One region of the Pseudomonas sp. RL_15y_Pfl2_60 genome, then DNA from elsewhere that is predicted to be linked to it. Evidence: predicted binding sites of a transcription regulator. Region 1 holds the regulator's gene; each other region holds the start of a gene.
The links. The regulator sigma-54, encoded in region 1, starts transcription at its own class of promoters, with help from an activator protein. The targets are predictions, from matches to a motif close to ANTGGCATNNANNTTGCTNT.
Positions count from the first base shown of each region.

Region 2: the regulator sigma-54 is predicted to act here: its motif matches at 1,808-1,827, upstream of AACY26_RS08875 (flagellar hook-length control protein FliK).
Region 3: the regulator sigma-54 is predicted to act here: its motif matches at 1,640-1,659, upstream of glnK (P-II family nitrogen regulator).

Region 1 is NZ_CAXAOE010000001.1:975,063-979,812, forward strand. Features, by position in the region: gene AACY26_RS04620 (KdsC family phosphatase) at 1-16, shown strand, start outside; gene lptC (LPS export ABC transporter periplasmic protein LptC) at 28-594, shown strand; gene lptA (lipopolysaccharide transport periplasmic protein LptA) at 581-1,117, shown strand; gene lptB (LPS export ABC transporter ATP-binding protein) at 1,121-1,846, shown strand; gene AACY26_RS04640 (RNA polymerase factor sigma-54) at 1,982-3,496, shown strand; gene hpf (ribosome hibernation-promoting factor, HPF/YfiA family) at 3,677-3,985, shown strand; gene ptsN (PTS IIA-like nitrogen regulatory protein PtsN) at 4,001-4,465, shown strand; gene rapZ (RNase adapter RapZ) at 4,482-4,750, shown strand, end outside.
Region 2 is NZ_CAXAOE010000002.1:803,232-807,981, reverse strand. Features, by position in the region: gene fliI (flagellar protein export ATPase FliI) at 1-828, shown strand, start outside; gene fliJ (flagellar export protein FliJ) at 825-1,274, shown strand; gene AACY26_RS08880 (Hpt domain-containing protein) at 1,384-1,734, shown strand; gene AACY26_RS08875 (flagellar hook-length control protein FliK) at 1,863-3,146, shown strand; gene fliL (flagellar basal body-associated protein FliL) at 3,387-3,908, shown strand; gene fliM (flagellar motor switch protein FliM) at 3,922-4,750, shown strand, end outside.
Region 3 is NZ_CAXAOE010000003.1:398,195-402,944, reverse strand. Features, by position in the region: gene AACY26_RS10735 (ammonium transporter) at 1-1,066, opposite strand, end outside; gene glnK (P-II family nitrogen regulator) at 1,105-1,443, opposite strand; gene AACY26_RS10725 (accessory factor UbiK family protein) at 1,850-2,116, shown strand; gene AACY26_RS10720 (autotransporter outer membrane beta-barrel domain-containing protein) at 2,368-4,750, shown strand, end outside.

The DNA of each region.
Region 1 (4,750 bases):
AGCGGCCTACCTGTAGAACTGCAAACCATGCGTAAACCACTGAACATATTGCTCCTCATACTCGGCGTACTGCTCGTGGCAGCTGCCGGGTATTGGAATATCAACCCGGACAGTTTTGCTGACAAACCGGCAAAGACCACTGCGCAAAACACAATTGACTTTTATGTGGTCAACTCCAAAACCGTGCAATATCAACCGGACGGGAAATTACATTACGAGCTGACTGCCGACAAAGTCGAGCACGCCAAAGCCTCGGATATCTCTTACCTGACACAGCCCGACCTGCTGCTATACCGTGGAACAGAGCTTCCTTGGCATGTGCAAAGTGAAAAAGGCGAAGTTTCCCCAGGCGGCAAGGAAGTCGAACTGATTGACAAGGTTCGAGTTAAACGCACCGACGCCAAGGGGCGTCCAACACTGCTTACGACCAGTCGCCTAACGGTAATTCCAGATAAGGAATATGCGCAGACGCAGCAAGCCGTTAGAATCGACGCAGCCAATGGGGTGACCACGGCGCAAGGAATGAAAGCGTATTTAAATGACAGCAGGATGCTCTTGCTGTCCAACGTAAGAGGCCAGCATGAGGTTCGTTAAAACCCTCCCCCTTCTGCTCAGCTTGGGTGCATCGCTAGGAAGCGTTCACGCCTGGGCTTTGCCAACTGACCGCGATCAACCGATCCGCGTGCAGGCAGACAGCGCAGAGCTCGACGACAAACAAGGTGTTGCAGTTTATCGCGGCGATGTCGTCATCACTCAAGGCACCATGATAATCAAGGGTGACACAGTCACCATTACCCAGAACGCCAAAGGCGAGATCGACGTTTTCACCTCGGTCGGACGCCCTGCCTACTATGAGCAGAAACCCGCTGCAGACAAAGAAATCGTCAAGGCCTACGGCCTGACCATTCAATACTTTGCCGCCAACGAGCGTATTGTCCTGATTGACCAAGCCAAGGTTATTCAAGAGGGAAATACCTTCGAAGGCGAGAAAATTGTCTACGATACGCAGCGCCAAATCGTCAACGCAGGCCGCGCAACAGGCACCAAGGTGACCTCGCCGCGCCCACGCATCGATATGGTGATCCAGCCGAAGAACAAACCCACCCAAGGGCAGTAATTAATGGCTACATTGAAAGCCCAACACCTGGCTAAAAGCTACAAAAGCCGCCAGGTTGTCCGTGACGTTAGCCTGAGCATCGACAGCGGCCAGATCGTCGGCCTGCTTGGCCCTAACGGTGCAGGTAAAACCACCTGCTTCTACATGATCGTGGGCTTAGTGCAGGCTGATCAGGGGCGCATCCTGATTGACGACCTCGACGTCAGCCATCAGCCCATGCACGGCCGCGCACGCGCCGGCATTGGCTACCTGCCTCAAGAAGCATCGATTTTCCGCAAGCTCAGCGTTGCCGACAACATCATGGCAATTCTCGAGACGCGTAAAGAGCTTGACCGTGCAGGCCGCGAAGCTGAACTGGAAAACCTCCTTGAGGAATTCCATATTCACCATATTCGCGACAACCTGGGCATGAGCCTGTCCGGCGGTGAGCGACGCCGGGTTGAAATTGCCCGCGCCCTGGCAACCGCACCGAAATTCATCTTGCTCGATGAACCATTTGCCGGTGTCGACCCGATCTCGGTTGGTGATATCAAGCAAATCATCCACCATTTGAAAGCCAAGGGTATCGGCGTACTGATCACTGACCACAACGTGCGCGAAACGCTGGATATTTGCGAGACCGCCTATATCGTCAGCGACGGCCAACTCATTGCGGAAGGTGATTCAGAAGCGATTCTGTCCAACCAGACGGTTAAAGAAGTCTACCTGGGCCATGAATTCCGCCTTTAACCCAGTTTTTCTCAACCGATTAGCGTCAACAGCTAGGCAAAGCACTGCAATTCGGGCATATAATTTGCTTCCTTGAGGCGCCCATCCGGCGCCCTGTAGTGGATTGCGCAAAGACGCCGGTAAATAAGGTCTGCAATGAAACCATCGCTAGTCCTGAAGATGGGCCAGCAGCTGACGATGACTCCTCAGCTGCAACAAGCCATTCGCTTACTCCAACTGTCGACCCTGGATCTCCAGCAAGAAATCCAAGAGGCACTGGAGTCAAACCCAATGCTCGAACGCCAAGAAGACGGCGAAGACTTCGATAACTCGGACCCCATGGCCGACGGCGCAGAGACCGCGACCACCGAGCAGCCTGTACAACAGGACAGCTACCAAGAAACCAGCTTCCAGGATACCCCGCAAACCGTGGACAACCTGGAAGATGGCGAGTGGAACGAGCGTATCCCCAACGAGCTTCCGGTGGATACAGCCTGGGAAGATGTCTACCAAACCAGCGCCAGCAGCCTGCCCAGCAGCAGCGATGACGACGAATGGGACTTCACCACACGCACCTCGACCGGTGAAAGCCTGCAGAGCCACATGCTCTGGCAGCTCAACCTGTCCCCCATGTCCGATAAGGACCGCTTGATTGCAGTCACCCTGATCGACTGCATCAACGTCCAGGGCTATCTCGAAGAAACCCTGCAAGAGATTCTCGAAGCCTTCGACCCTGAACTGGACATCGAACTGGACGAAATAGAAGCCGTCCTGCACCGCATCCAGCAGTTTGAGCCTTCTGGTATTGCCGCGCGCGACCTGCGCGAATGCCTGACCCTGCAACTGCGCCAACTGCCCGCCAAAACCCCTTGGCTTGCCGAAGCACAGCGACTTGCCAATGACTATCTGGATCTGCTGGGCAACCGCGATTACAGCCAACTGATGCGGCGCATGAAGCTCAAAGAAGATGAGCTGCGCCAAGTCATTGAACTGATCCAAAGCCTCAACCCACGTCCGGGCTCGCAGATTGAATCAAGCGAACCCGAATACGTGGTACCCGATGTCATTGTGCGCAAACACAACGAGCGCTGGCTGGTTGAACTCAATCAGGAAGCCATGCCCCGGCTGCGCGTCAATGCGCAATACGCAGGTTTTGTACGTCGCGCCGACTCTAGCGCCGACAACACCTTTATGCGCAACCAGCTGCAAGAAGCCCGCTGGTTTATCAAAAGCCTGCAGAGCCGCAACGAAACGCTGATGAAGGTTGCGACCCAGATCGTTGAACATCAACGCGGCTTCCTTGACTACGGCGACGAGGCGATGAAACCCCTTGTGCTGCACGATATCGCCGAAGCGGTTGGCATGCACGAGTCGACCATTTCCCGGGTGACCACCCAGAAATTCATGCACACCCCCCGCGGCATTTACGAGTTGAAATACTTCTTCTCCAGCCACGTCAGTACCTCCGAAGGCGGAGAATGCTCGTCTACAGCGATCCGCGCGATCATCAAAAAACTGGTTGCAGCGGAAAATGCAAAAAAGCCGTTGAGTGACAGCAAGATCGCTGGTTTACTGGAGACACAAGGCATTCAAGTAGCTCGACGCACAGTTGCTAAATATCGAGAGTCTCTCGGTATCGCGCCTTCAAGTGAACGCAAGCGACTGATGTAACAGCTGATGAACAGGAAGATCGTCTCAATCACTATCGAACTGACCCGCTCTTAGCTAAAAGCAGCCATACTAAGGGCGTAAAGGTGTCAGACTCGATTTCTGGGGGTCTTACGCGCCACAGTGTTCCGGCGGCAGGCAACTCAGCCTGTCTCTTACACACGGCAACAAGGAGAAAGCGGTATGCAAGTCAACATCAGTGGACACCAGCTGGATGTGACCGACGCCCTGCGCGACTACATCGACGAAAAATTCAGTCGACTAGAGCGCCACTTCGACAAGATTACCAATGTGCAAGTCATTATGGAGGTCGAGAAGCTCAAGCAGAAAATCGAAGCCACCTTACACATTGCTGGCGGCGAAATTGTCGCCAACGCCGAACATGATGACATGTATGCAGCAATCGATTTACTGACCGACAAACTCGATAGACAACTTATCAAGCACAAGGAAAAGCAGCTCGACCGTCAACAGGGCGCAATGGCCCGTTGATATCGCCCAACTCCTATGATCCGACTTGAAAATATCCTGACCCCCGGCCGTTCCTTGGTGAATGTGCCGGGCGGCAGTAAAAAACGTGTTCTCGAACAGATTGCCAACTTGGTTGCGCGCGAATTGCCCGACCTCGATGGACAAGACATTTTCGAAAGCCTTATCGCCCGCGAAAAACTTGGGTCCACTGGTTTTGGTAATGGCATCGCCATTCCACACTGCCGTTTGCCTGCGTGCAATGCACCCATCAGCGCCTTGCTCAAGCTCGAATCGGCTGTCGATTTTGACGCGATTGATGGCGCCCCGGTTGACTTGCTGTTCGTGCTATTGGTGCCTGAGGCCGCGACGGATGAACACCTTGAGCTGCTTCGTCAAATAGCGAGCATGCTTGACCGCAGCGATGTCCGTGAGCGACTGCGCCAGGCGCAAAGCAATGACGCCCTGTATCAGGTTGTTGTCGACGTACAGAACAACAGCTAAACGACAGGGAACCTACATGCGCTTGATAATAGTCAGCGGGCGTTCAGGATCAGGTAAAAGTACCGCCCTTGATGTACTTGAGGACAACGGCTTTTACTGCATAGACAACCTGCCGGCCAGCTTGCTGCCTCAGCTAGCTGAACGAGCGTTTCAGCAAAAAGATTCAGTTCACCCTAACGTCGCGGTGTCGATTGACGCACGCAACCTGCCAAGCGACTTGAACATGTTTCCCGAGTTGCTTGAGCAAGTCCGTGCGCGCAATGTTCAGTGCGACCTGCTGTATCT
Region 2 (4,750 bases), on a different contig from region 1:
GGTAAAAGCGTGCTGCTGGGCATGATGACGCGCTTCACCGAAGCCGAGATTATTGTTGTCGGGCTCATTGGTGAGCGGGGCCGCGAGGTCAAGGAATTCATCGAGGAAATACTCGGTGAAGAGGGCATCAAACGCTCGGTGGTGGTGGCTTCGCCAGCTGATGATGCGCCGTTGATGCGCTTGCGCGCTGCCACCTATTGCACACGAATTGCCGAATACTTTCGTGACAAGGGCAAGAATGTCCTGTTGCTGATGGATTCGCTGACGCGTTTTGCCCAGGCCCAGCGTGAAATTGCCTTGGCCATTGGTGAGCCGCCAGCTACCAAGGGATATCCGCCATCAGTTTTTGCCAAGTTGCCCAAGCTGGTGGAGCGTGCGGGTAATGCCGAAGAAGGTGGCGGTTCAATTACCGCTTTTTATACCGTGTTGAGCGAAGGTGACGATCAACAGGATCCGATTGCCGATGCCGCGCGCGGGGTGCTCGACGGACATATAGTCTTGAGTCGACGCTTGGCCGAAGAGGGCCATTATCCGGCGATTGATATCGAAGCCTCTGTCAGCCGGGTAATGCCGCAAGTGGTCACGCGTGAGCACCTGCAGAGCGCCCAGCGGTTCAAGCAGCTGTGGTCGCGCTATCAACAAAGCCGCGACTTGATCAGTGTTGGCGCCTATGTGCCGGGTGGCGATGCGGATACCGATCTGGCCATCGCCAAGCGTCCGCAAATGGTGGCTTTTTTGCGCCAGAGCCTGGACGAGAGCGAGGGGTTGTCGAGCAGTTCAGCCCAGCTTGCGAGCACATTCAACCCGCCAAATAATACTCAAGCATGAGTAAACGTCGTGCTCAGCAGTTGGCGCCAGTGGTCGAAATGGCTGAGCGCGCCGAGCGTGAAGCTGCTGTGCAGCTGGGCCGGGCTCAAGCGCTACAGGGCCAGGCTGAGGTCAAACTGGGTGAGCTTGAGCGCTACCGCGCCGATTATCAGCAGCAATGGATGACTGAAGGTCAGCGCGGTGTATCCGGGCAATGGTTGATTAACTATCAGCGTTTTCTTTCCCAGTTGGAAACCGCGATTGCCCAGCAGCAGCAAAGCCTTGATTGGCATCGCAATAATGTCGATAAAGTTCGCCAGGCTTGGCAGCAGCGTTATGCACGTCTTGAGGGGCTGCGTAAATTGATCCAGCGCTACCAGGATGAAGCGCGTCAACTTGAGGACAAGCGTGAGCAGAAAATGCTCGATGAATTGTCGCAACGGCTGGCCGATCGAGAGCGGTTTTAAGCTAGCCTCTGGATGAAATCGATTAAAAAGCATTTGGTCTTATACTTGGGCGACGTTAGTGTGTCCGCGCAGTGTTTTCGGTGATGGGCGAATCAAGGAGTGTCGCACCGTGGTAGCACATGTTGATAAAGTCATAATTGCCGGATTAAAGGACGTCATGGGTCATGAATACCCGGTCTTGCTCCAGGCCTATCTGCAAGACTCCAATGAACGCCTGAGGCTGGCCGAGCATGCGCTTGTCGAGAACGACATGACAGCCCTGCGTCTGGCCATACACAGTTTCAAGGGCAGTTGCGGCAATATTGGTGCCTTTGAATTGGCGCGCATGTGCCAGGCGCTTGAACTGGCTGTCGAGCAGCAAAACAGACCCATGCTTGATCAGCTATTTGCCCAGATCAAAATCGAGTTGGCCGCAGTCAGGGTTTTTTTCCAGCTCGAAATTCGAGCCTCCCAAGCCTGATCAAATAGGCGCCAAGCCGCAGGCGGCGTAGACCAAACCGATTAAACTCCCTTCACTGATGCACGCAGGCAGACTTGGCCTGGCTCTTGCTATCTCCCAGTACGAACCAATCCGTGTGGAGAGTGCCGATGTCCGGTGCAGCTGACTTACTGCTCAAACCAGCAGTCGATTTAAAGCCCAAGGTTGCGGCGGCCAAGCCTCAGGCAAAACCGACTGAACCCCGTGGCCGTGAGGCTTCCAGCTTTGCTGAGGTCTACGCCAATGAGCGTCAGGCCAAGCCAGCCGAGCGCAGTAACAGCCCGGCAAAAGCGGCGAATGAGCACAAAGCCAAGGCGGCCGATGATGCCGGTGTCGACACTAATGGCGAGGCTCAGCCGCAAACGGTTGCCGATAGCGGCAATTCCTTGCCGACTGACCCGGCGATGACCCAGGGTGAGGGCGAGGAGGGGCAAGCCGATACGCCACCGTCGACTGAAGAGACTGATGAGTTGCTCGGCTTGCAATTGAATGCCGATCAGCTTGCGCAGATGACCGCGGTCTCGGCCAACTTCAAAAGCTCGGGGCCAGCCAGCATGACTGATGCCAGTTTTGATGCCGACCTCGATGCCATGAACCAGCTGCCAGCGGTGCGTATGGCTCTGGATATCGGCAAGGCGCAGGCGGCGGCCAATGCCGAACAGAAATCACCAGGAGCGGTCTCCACGCAAGCCGCGCTCAACCCCGAGCAGAGCTTTGCCAGCGCCATGGCAGCGATGGGCTCGAAGTTGCAATCAAGCGAGAAAGCTGTGGCCGGCGAATTCAACTTGAGTGATCTCACCGCCGAAGCGCTGGACAGCCTCAAGGAAAGTTCGGCCGATACCCGGCCAGAGAATTTTGTCAGCAAGCTCAATGCGTTGAGTCAGGCCGTAACCCAGCAAACTTCACTCACCCCGAAAATACCGGTGGTCGGTACGCCAATCGCGATGCAGCAGGGCGGTTGGACCGAGGCGGTCGTGGATCGGGTCATGTACTTGTCGAGCCAGAACCTCAAGTCGGCAGAGATCCAGCTTGACCCGGCTGAGCTGGGGCGCTTGGAAGTGCGTATCCACATGAACCATGACCAGACCCAGGTTTCCTTTGCCAGCGCCAATGCCGCGGTGCGCGATAGTCTTGAAGGGCAAATGCATCGGTTGCGCGAGATGTTCACCCAGCAGGGAATCAACCTGCAGGATGTCAGCGTCACCGACCCCAACCAAGGACGCGGTTGGCAAGGCCAGGGACAAAACCAGCAACAAGCAGGCAGTGACGGTCAGCGTGGTGCTTCTGGTTCAGGCTTTACTGGTGGTCATGATGAGGAGTTGTCGATTGCCAGTATCGATCAGCGAGCCACGGCCTATGGCGCGCCTCGCAGCATGGTCGATTACTACGCCTGATCACAGGCTGGGCAACGCCAAGCCTGTCTATCATGACCTAACCAGCATCTGGCCAGGGTGTGCGTAGTTATGACCAATGACGGATAAAAAGCGTTATCCTGTCGACCACTCGCCCGGCGTTGCAAAGCGTCGGGCGATGTTGTTTGTGCATCCCTCAAAAGCATAAAAGCCAATCTGGCATAACACTTGCTCGAACAGGCTTTAATGGTTGCTAACCTGAATTTGTGACGGATTATTGGCATGGCGAAGAAAGATAAGCCGCAAGACCCGGCAGCGGATGGCAAGTCTGGCGGTAAGATGAAGATCATTATCCTGGCTGTGGTGGCCTTGTTGCTGGTGGTGAGTCTGACAATTGCCGGTACTTGGTTCTTTCTCAGCAAGCAGGACGATACACCAGAGCCTAGCGCCGAAACCCAGCAAGAAGAGGGCGCGCCAGTCAAGCAAGCCGCTATCTACGAGGAGTTGACGCCTGCGTTTGTGGTCAACTTCAGCCAGAATGGCCGCGCCCGCTACATGCAGGTCAGCGTTGCCTTGATGTCGCGTGACCAAGCAGCGCTGGATGCGCTTAAAGTGCATATGCCGGTACTGCGTAACCGTTTGGTTATGCTGTTCTCTGGCCAGGATTTCAATAGCTTAGTGACACCGGTCGGCAAGGAAATGCTGCGCCAGCAGGCGACGGCTAGCGTGCAGGAACTGGCGCAAAAGGAAGTCGGCAAGACCGTGGTCGAACAAGTGTTATTTACCAACCTCGTGTTGCAGTAGTCGGGAGCCATCGATGGCCGTGCAAGACCTGCTTTCCCAGGATGAAATTGATGCCTTGCTGCATGGTGTCGATGACGGAATGGTCGAAACTGAAGACGCTGGGGTTCCAGGTAGCGTCAAACAATATGACCTGACAAGCCAGGATCGTATCGTGCGTGGGCGCATGCCGACGTTGGAGATGATCAACGAGCGCTTTGCCCGGTACACCCGCATCAGCATGTTCAACCTGCTGCGCCGTTCTGCGGATGTTTCAGTTGGCGGCGTACAGGTGATGAAATTTGGCGAGTACGTGCATTCGTTGTACGTGCCGACCAGCCTCAACCTGGTGAAGATGAAGCCCTTGCGCGGCACCAGCTTGTTTATCCTCGACGCCAAGCTGGTGTTCAAGCTGGTTGATAACTTTTTTGGCGGTGATGGTCGTCACGCCAAGATTGAAGGCCGGGAGTTCACTCCGACCGAGTTGCGCGTGGTGCGCATGGTGTTGGACCAGGCGTTTGTCGATCTCAAGGAAGCCTGGCACGCGGTCATGGACATTAACTTCGATTACGTTAATTCCGAGGTTAACCCGGCGTTGGCCAACATCGTCAGCCCAAGTGAAGTGGTGGTTGTGTCGACCTTCCACATTGAATTGGATGGTGGCGGTGGCGACCTGCATGTGACCATGCCTTACTCGATGATCGAACCCATTCGCGAAATGCTAGATGCCGGATTCCAGTCCGATGTCGGCGATCATGACGAGCGTTGGATCAACGCGCTGCGCGAAGATGTGCTGGATGTTCGCGTGCCCTTGTCGGCCACGGTTGCGCGGCGTCAACTGAAGCTGCGCGATATCCTGCATATGC
Region 3 (4,750 bases), on a different contig from region 1:
CGCCGATACCGTGCACACCAAAGGCGTCCAGTGAGTCGTCGTAACCGAGCTTGCGTTTCAGGCTCGTGGCGCAGAAGAAGCAGATAACCCCAGCCGCCAGACCGATAACCAGCCCGCCCATAGGGCCTGCAGTTCCGGCGGCAGGCGTAATTGCAACCAAGCCTGCCACCACACCCGAAGCAATCCCCAGTGCGCTTGGTTTACCGTGTGTAATCCACTCGGCAAACATCCAGCCCAGTGCAGCGGCAGCCGTAGCGATTTGCGTAACCAGCATGGCCATACCCGCCGTGCCATTCGCTGCAAGCGCAGAACCTGCGTTAAAACCGAACCAGCCGACCCAGAGCATGGCCGCGCCAATCAGGGTGTAACCCAGATTGTGCGGAGCCATTGGCGTGGTTGGATAACCCTTGCGCTTGCCCAGTACCAGGCACGCCACCAAGCCAGCCACACCGGCGTTGATATGCACCACGGTACCGCCCGCAAAGTCGAGCACGCCCCAATCCCACAGCAAGCCGCCCACGCCGCCCCATACCATGTGCGCCATTGGTGCATAGACCAAGGTGAACCAAGCGGTGATGAAGACCAGCATTGAGGAGAATTTCATGCGTTCGGCAAAAGCGCCGACGATGAGTGCAGGCGTGATAATGGCAAAGGTCATCTGAAAGGTGACGAACACACTTTCAGGAACCGCTGCGACCAGGCTGTCAGTTCCCAAACCGCTAAGGAATGCTCTGGACAAGCCGCCCACAAAGGAATTGAAGTTAACGACACCTTCTTCCATACCTGTGGTGTCAAACGCCATGCTGTAGCCATAGATGACCCACAACAGACTGACTAAACAGGTGACGGCAAAGCACTGCATCATCACGGACAGCACGTTCTTGGAACGCACCATGCCGCCATAAAACAGTGCCAGGCCAGGAATGGTCATAAACAGTACGAGCGCAGTGGCAACAATCATCCACGCGGTATCGCCACTGTTCAGTACAACCTCGTCAGCCATCGCAACGCTAGGCAAAACGAGGGACAAAAGGGCTCCTAGCCCTGCGATTCTTCGCAGAGTCATGGTTTAACTCCTGGGGCGGGGTTCGGTTTTTTTGGGGCTTAAATCGCGTCGGTATCGGTTTCGCCGGTACGAATACGAATAGCCTGTTCCAGGTTAACTACGAAAATTTTGCCGTCACCGATCTTGCCGGTGTTGGCAGCTTTAGTGATGGCTTCGATGACGCGATCCAGTTGATCGTCAGCAATTGCCACGTCGATTTTCACTTTTGGCAAAAAGTCGACAACGTATTCAGCACCGCGGTAAAGCTCGGTGTGGCCCTTCTGACGACCGAAGCCTTTGACTTCAGTGACAGTGATGCCCTGCACGCCGATCTCCGACAGTGACTCACGGACGTCGTCCAACTTGAACGGCTTGATGATGGCAGTAACTAGCTTCATGTAACTCTCTCCCGTGTAAGGTGGACTTGCCCCAGGAATTGCAAACCCGAGCCAAGTCTAAGCGCAGTGTCTGGCTTTTGTAATGCATTGGCTGCTCTATCGCGGCAAACCAATACTCACCAACCGCTCCTGACGAAACACTCCTGTGCCCCGACTCACGCACCGGAACCGCATCAGTGCATCTCTCATCTGGAGCTAAGCAGAAACCTTGCCAAGCATCATAAATGCAATCAATTTCATGCACTTAGGTGCTTACACAGGCGTAACACCGGGATTTCCAGCGATTTAACGCACAATAACAGTGCGCCACCGTTGAGCGCAGCGCGCAATAATCGTGCAAGTCGCAAAAACTGTAAGCTCGCCGCTGCGTGTTACACTTTCGGCCTATCGCTACCGGACGCTAATCATGTTGCCACCCAAAATTCTGCTCGACGCTCTCACCGCTGGGGCCTCGCGCCTGTTCAATGGTGATACGCCGTTGCCGCGCGCTGAATTCGAAGCGCAATTCAAAGCACTGATGCAAAGCGGATTCAGCAAACTGGATTTGGTCAGCCGCGAAGAATTCGACAGCCAGATGGTGGTCTTGGCTCGCACCCGTGCACGTTTAGAGGCGCTCGAAGCCAAAGTCCTGGAGCTCGAAGCTAAAGAACTCCAACCGACCAACGAGCAATAACAACCTAGACGCTACTCACTAGCCGCAAGGACATCCCTGCGTTACCCCTGCCCCAAGGCCGTGCGCCCCACTTCCTTTGCGAATGAACGGGCAAGCCACGCGTCCTGGGCGCTTAAAATCTAAACAATTCTTTCGAACAGCGCCTAAACGCTGCACCCCGAATAAAATCGACTTTCAACATCAGGCCTTGATAGCAGATGGATCTGCGCGGCCCCGATGCGCCTCGAAGATAACGACAGAGGAAGTCGACTATGAAGCGGACAACAGAAGATAACGCCCCCTCCACCCTGACCTTTAGCCTAAGGGCAGGACGCCAAAGCTGTACTCTCCAGAGCGTCTCATTCAGCGCCCTATTGGTCTTGGCCCTTAGTGGCTCCAACAGCGCCTATGCAGCCTGTGTCAACCAGTCTGGCGTCGGTGCAACCGAAGGTTCGACCTGCACCAGCGCTGGCACAAGCTTTAGCTCCAATACCATCAATGTACCTATCCGCAGCAGCGCCAACAGCTCACTGACGCTGACTGCTCCAGAGGTCAGCGCCGAAGTCTTGCCAAGCACGCCCGAGGGTAATCGCGCCGTGGTATTCGCCCACGATGCGGCCTTGAGTATTGAGGGCAACCTCACCAGCATACTGAACGGCGCAGAAGGCACTGAAACCGGTCAACTTCTGCGCTCGACCGTCGGCGGCTCGATTGTCGTCGGCGGCAATACCCGACTCATCACCACGCAGGCGGATGCCATCGCGATTGACGCCAACCGAGGTAGCATTTTGCTGAAAGGCAACCTCGATGCCGTCTCCCGCGGCCCCGCAGGCAGCAGCGATAAACCCGCTGTAACCCTTGAACACGGCTTACGCGCAAGCAACGGCGCAAACATCAAGGTTCAAGGCGACACCCTGCTTGATGTGGTCAGCCGCGCGATTGAAGCCAATGGCACGCCAGGCTCAGTCATTGAGTTGGCAAACCTCAATAGTCGCTCCGAAACCTTTGGCATTATTGCCACCGGCGAGGATAACGCCGTAGTCATCAGCGGCGAGCAGGTCGATATCAAGGTCACCGGCGACAATAGCGAAGGTATATATGTCGCCGGAGGCGCCAACGTCATCATCGACACGGCGGCTGTTGGCAATATCAACAACGCCAAGAACTCGACGATTATATTCAATACGCCCGGCGCATCGCTGAGCACACTGGGTGATGGGTCTGACGCCTTGCGCGTACAGAACAGCAGCGGCGATGCACGCATCGAAATTGGTGCAGGCAGTATTACCACCGGTACAGCCAGCAGCGGTTATGACTCTGAAGGTGCCTATGCGCTGGTCCGCGGCGGCCCGGGTGTCGCTCAAGTCGATATGAGTGGCGGCAGTATCACTACATTTGCCGAAGAGGCCGAAGGTATCTTTGTCCAGGCCGATAACAGTGCCGCCAGCCGGATCGACAACGACAGCATCATCAACCTCAGCGGCGGCACGGTCACCACCAAAGGTAATAGCGCCGTCGGCTTGCTGGCACAGAGTGATCCATTGAGCAAAGGCAATGTCACCATCAACCAGTCCGGTGGCAGTATCAACACCAGAGGCACGGGTGAACGGCAGCAGCTAAGTCACGGGATTCTGGCCGAAGCCACCGGCTCAGGTAACAGCACCATCAACCAAAGTGGCGGCACCGTCACCACAACAGGAAATGGCAGTCATGGCCTCTATGCTTATTCAGTCAGCGGCGATGTAGGCGTTAGCCAAGGGCCAACGGCGAGCGTCCAAGTGAGCGGAGAAAATGCATCGGCGATCTTTGCTGAAGCGGTTGCACCCGGACAAGGCTACAGGATCAATGCAGCCGGTACGTTGCTTGGTGGCAGTGGTCAGGGCGCCGGTATCAAAACCAGCACCCAAGCCGATGGCAGCGTTGACCTCAGCGCAACAGCCAATGTAAGCGCTGCCTCGGGGATCGCGATTCTCGACGGCAGCGGTAACAGCACGATCAACAGTGCGGGCACCATTAACGGTGACATCCTTACCAACGCCGGTGATGACCAGTTAAACCTGTTGGCGGGCAGCACAACCAGCGGCAAGGTTATGCTTGGCGTGGGTGCCGACCGTGCAACTATTGCCAGCGATGCAGACATCTCAGCCGTTAGCGTTTTCGATGGTGGCGACGGCGTCTATGACAACCTCAACGGCGGCGGAGACAGCCTGACCTTTGTCGGTGGCGAGCGAAATGTCGCTGCAGACAGGCTGCAAAATTGGGAAAAAGTGATTCTCGATACAGGTTCGCGCATCAATTTTAGCGGCTCAGGCCTCACCGTTGGCGGTAGTAACGATGCGATGGCGCGTGGCCTGATCATCAATCAGGGTGCAACCGTACGCACCACAGAGTCACGCTTCGCGGTGACGGGCGACGTTAATAACCGTGGCACTATTGACCTACAAAACAACAGCGCGGGTGATCGCTTTGTCGTCGCCACCAATCCAAACGGCGCCTCCGGCAATTACCGCGCTCAAGACGCCAGCCTGAAAATCGACACAGTGCTCGGCGATGATAATTCACCAACCGACAAGCTGGTGATTCAAGGCGACTCTGCCGGCAGCACCCAGCTTAGCGTCAACAATCTCGGTGGCAGCGGCGCCCAAACCCGCAACG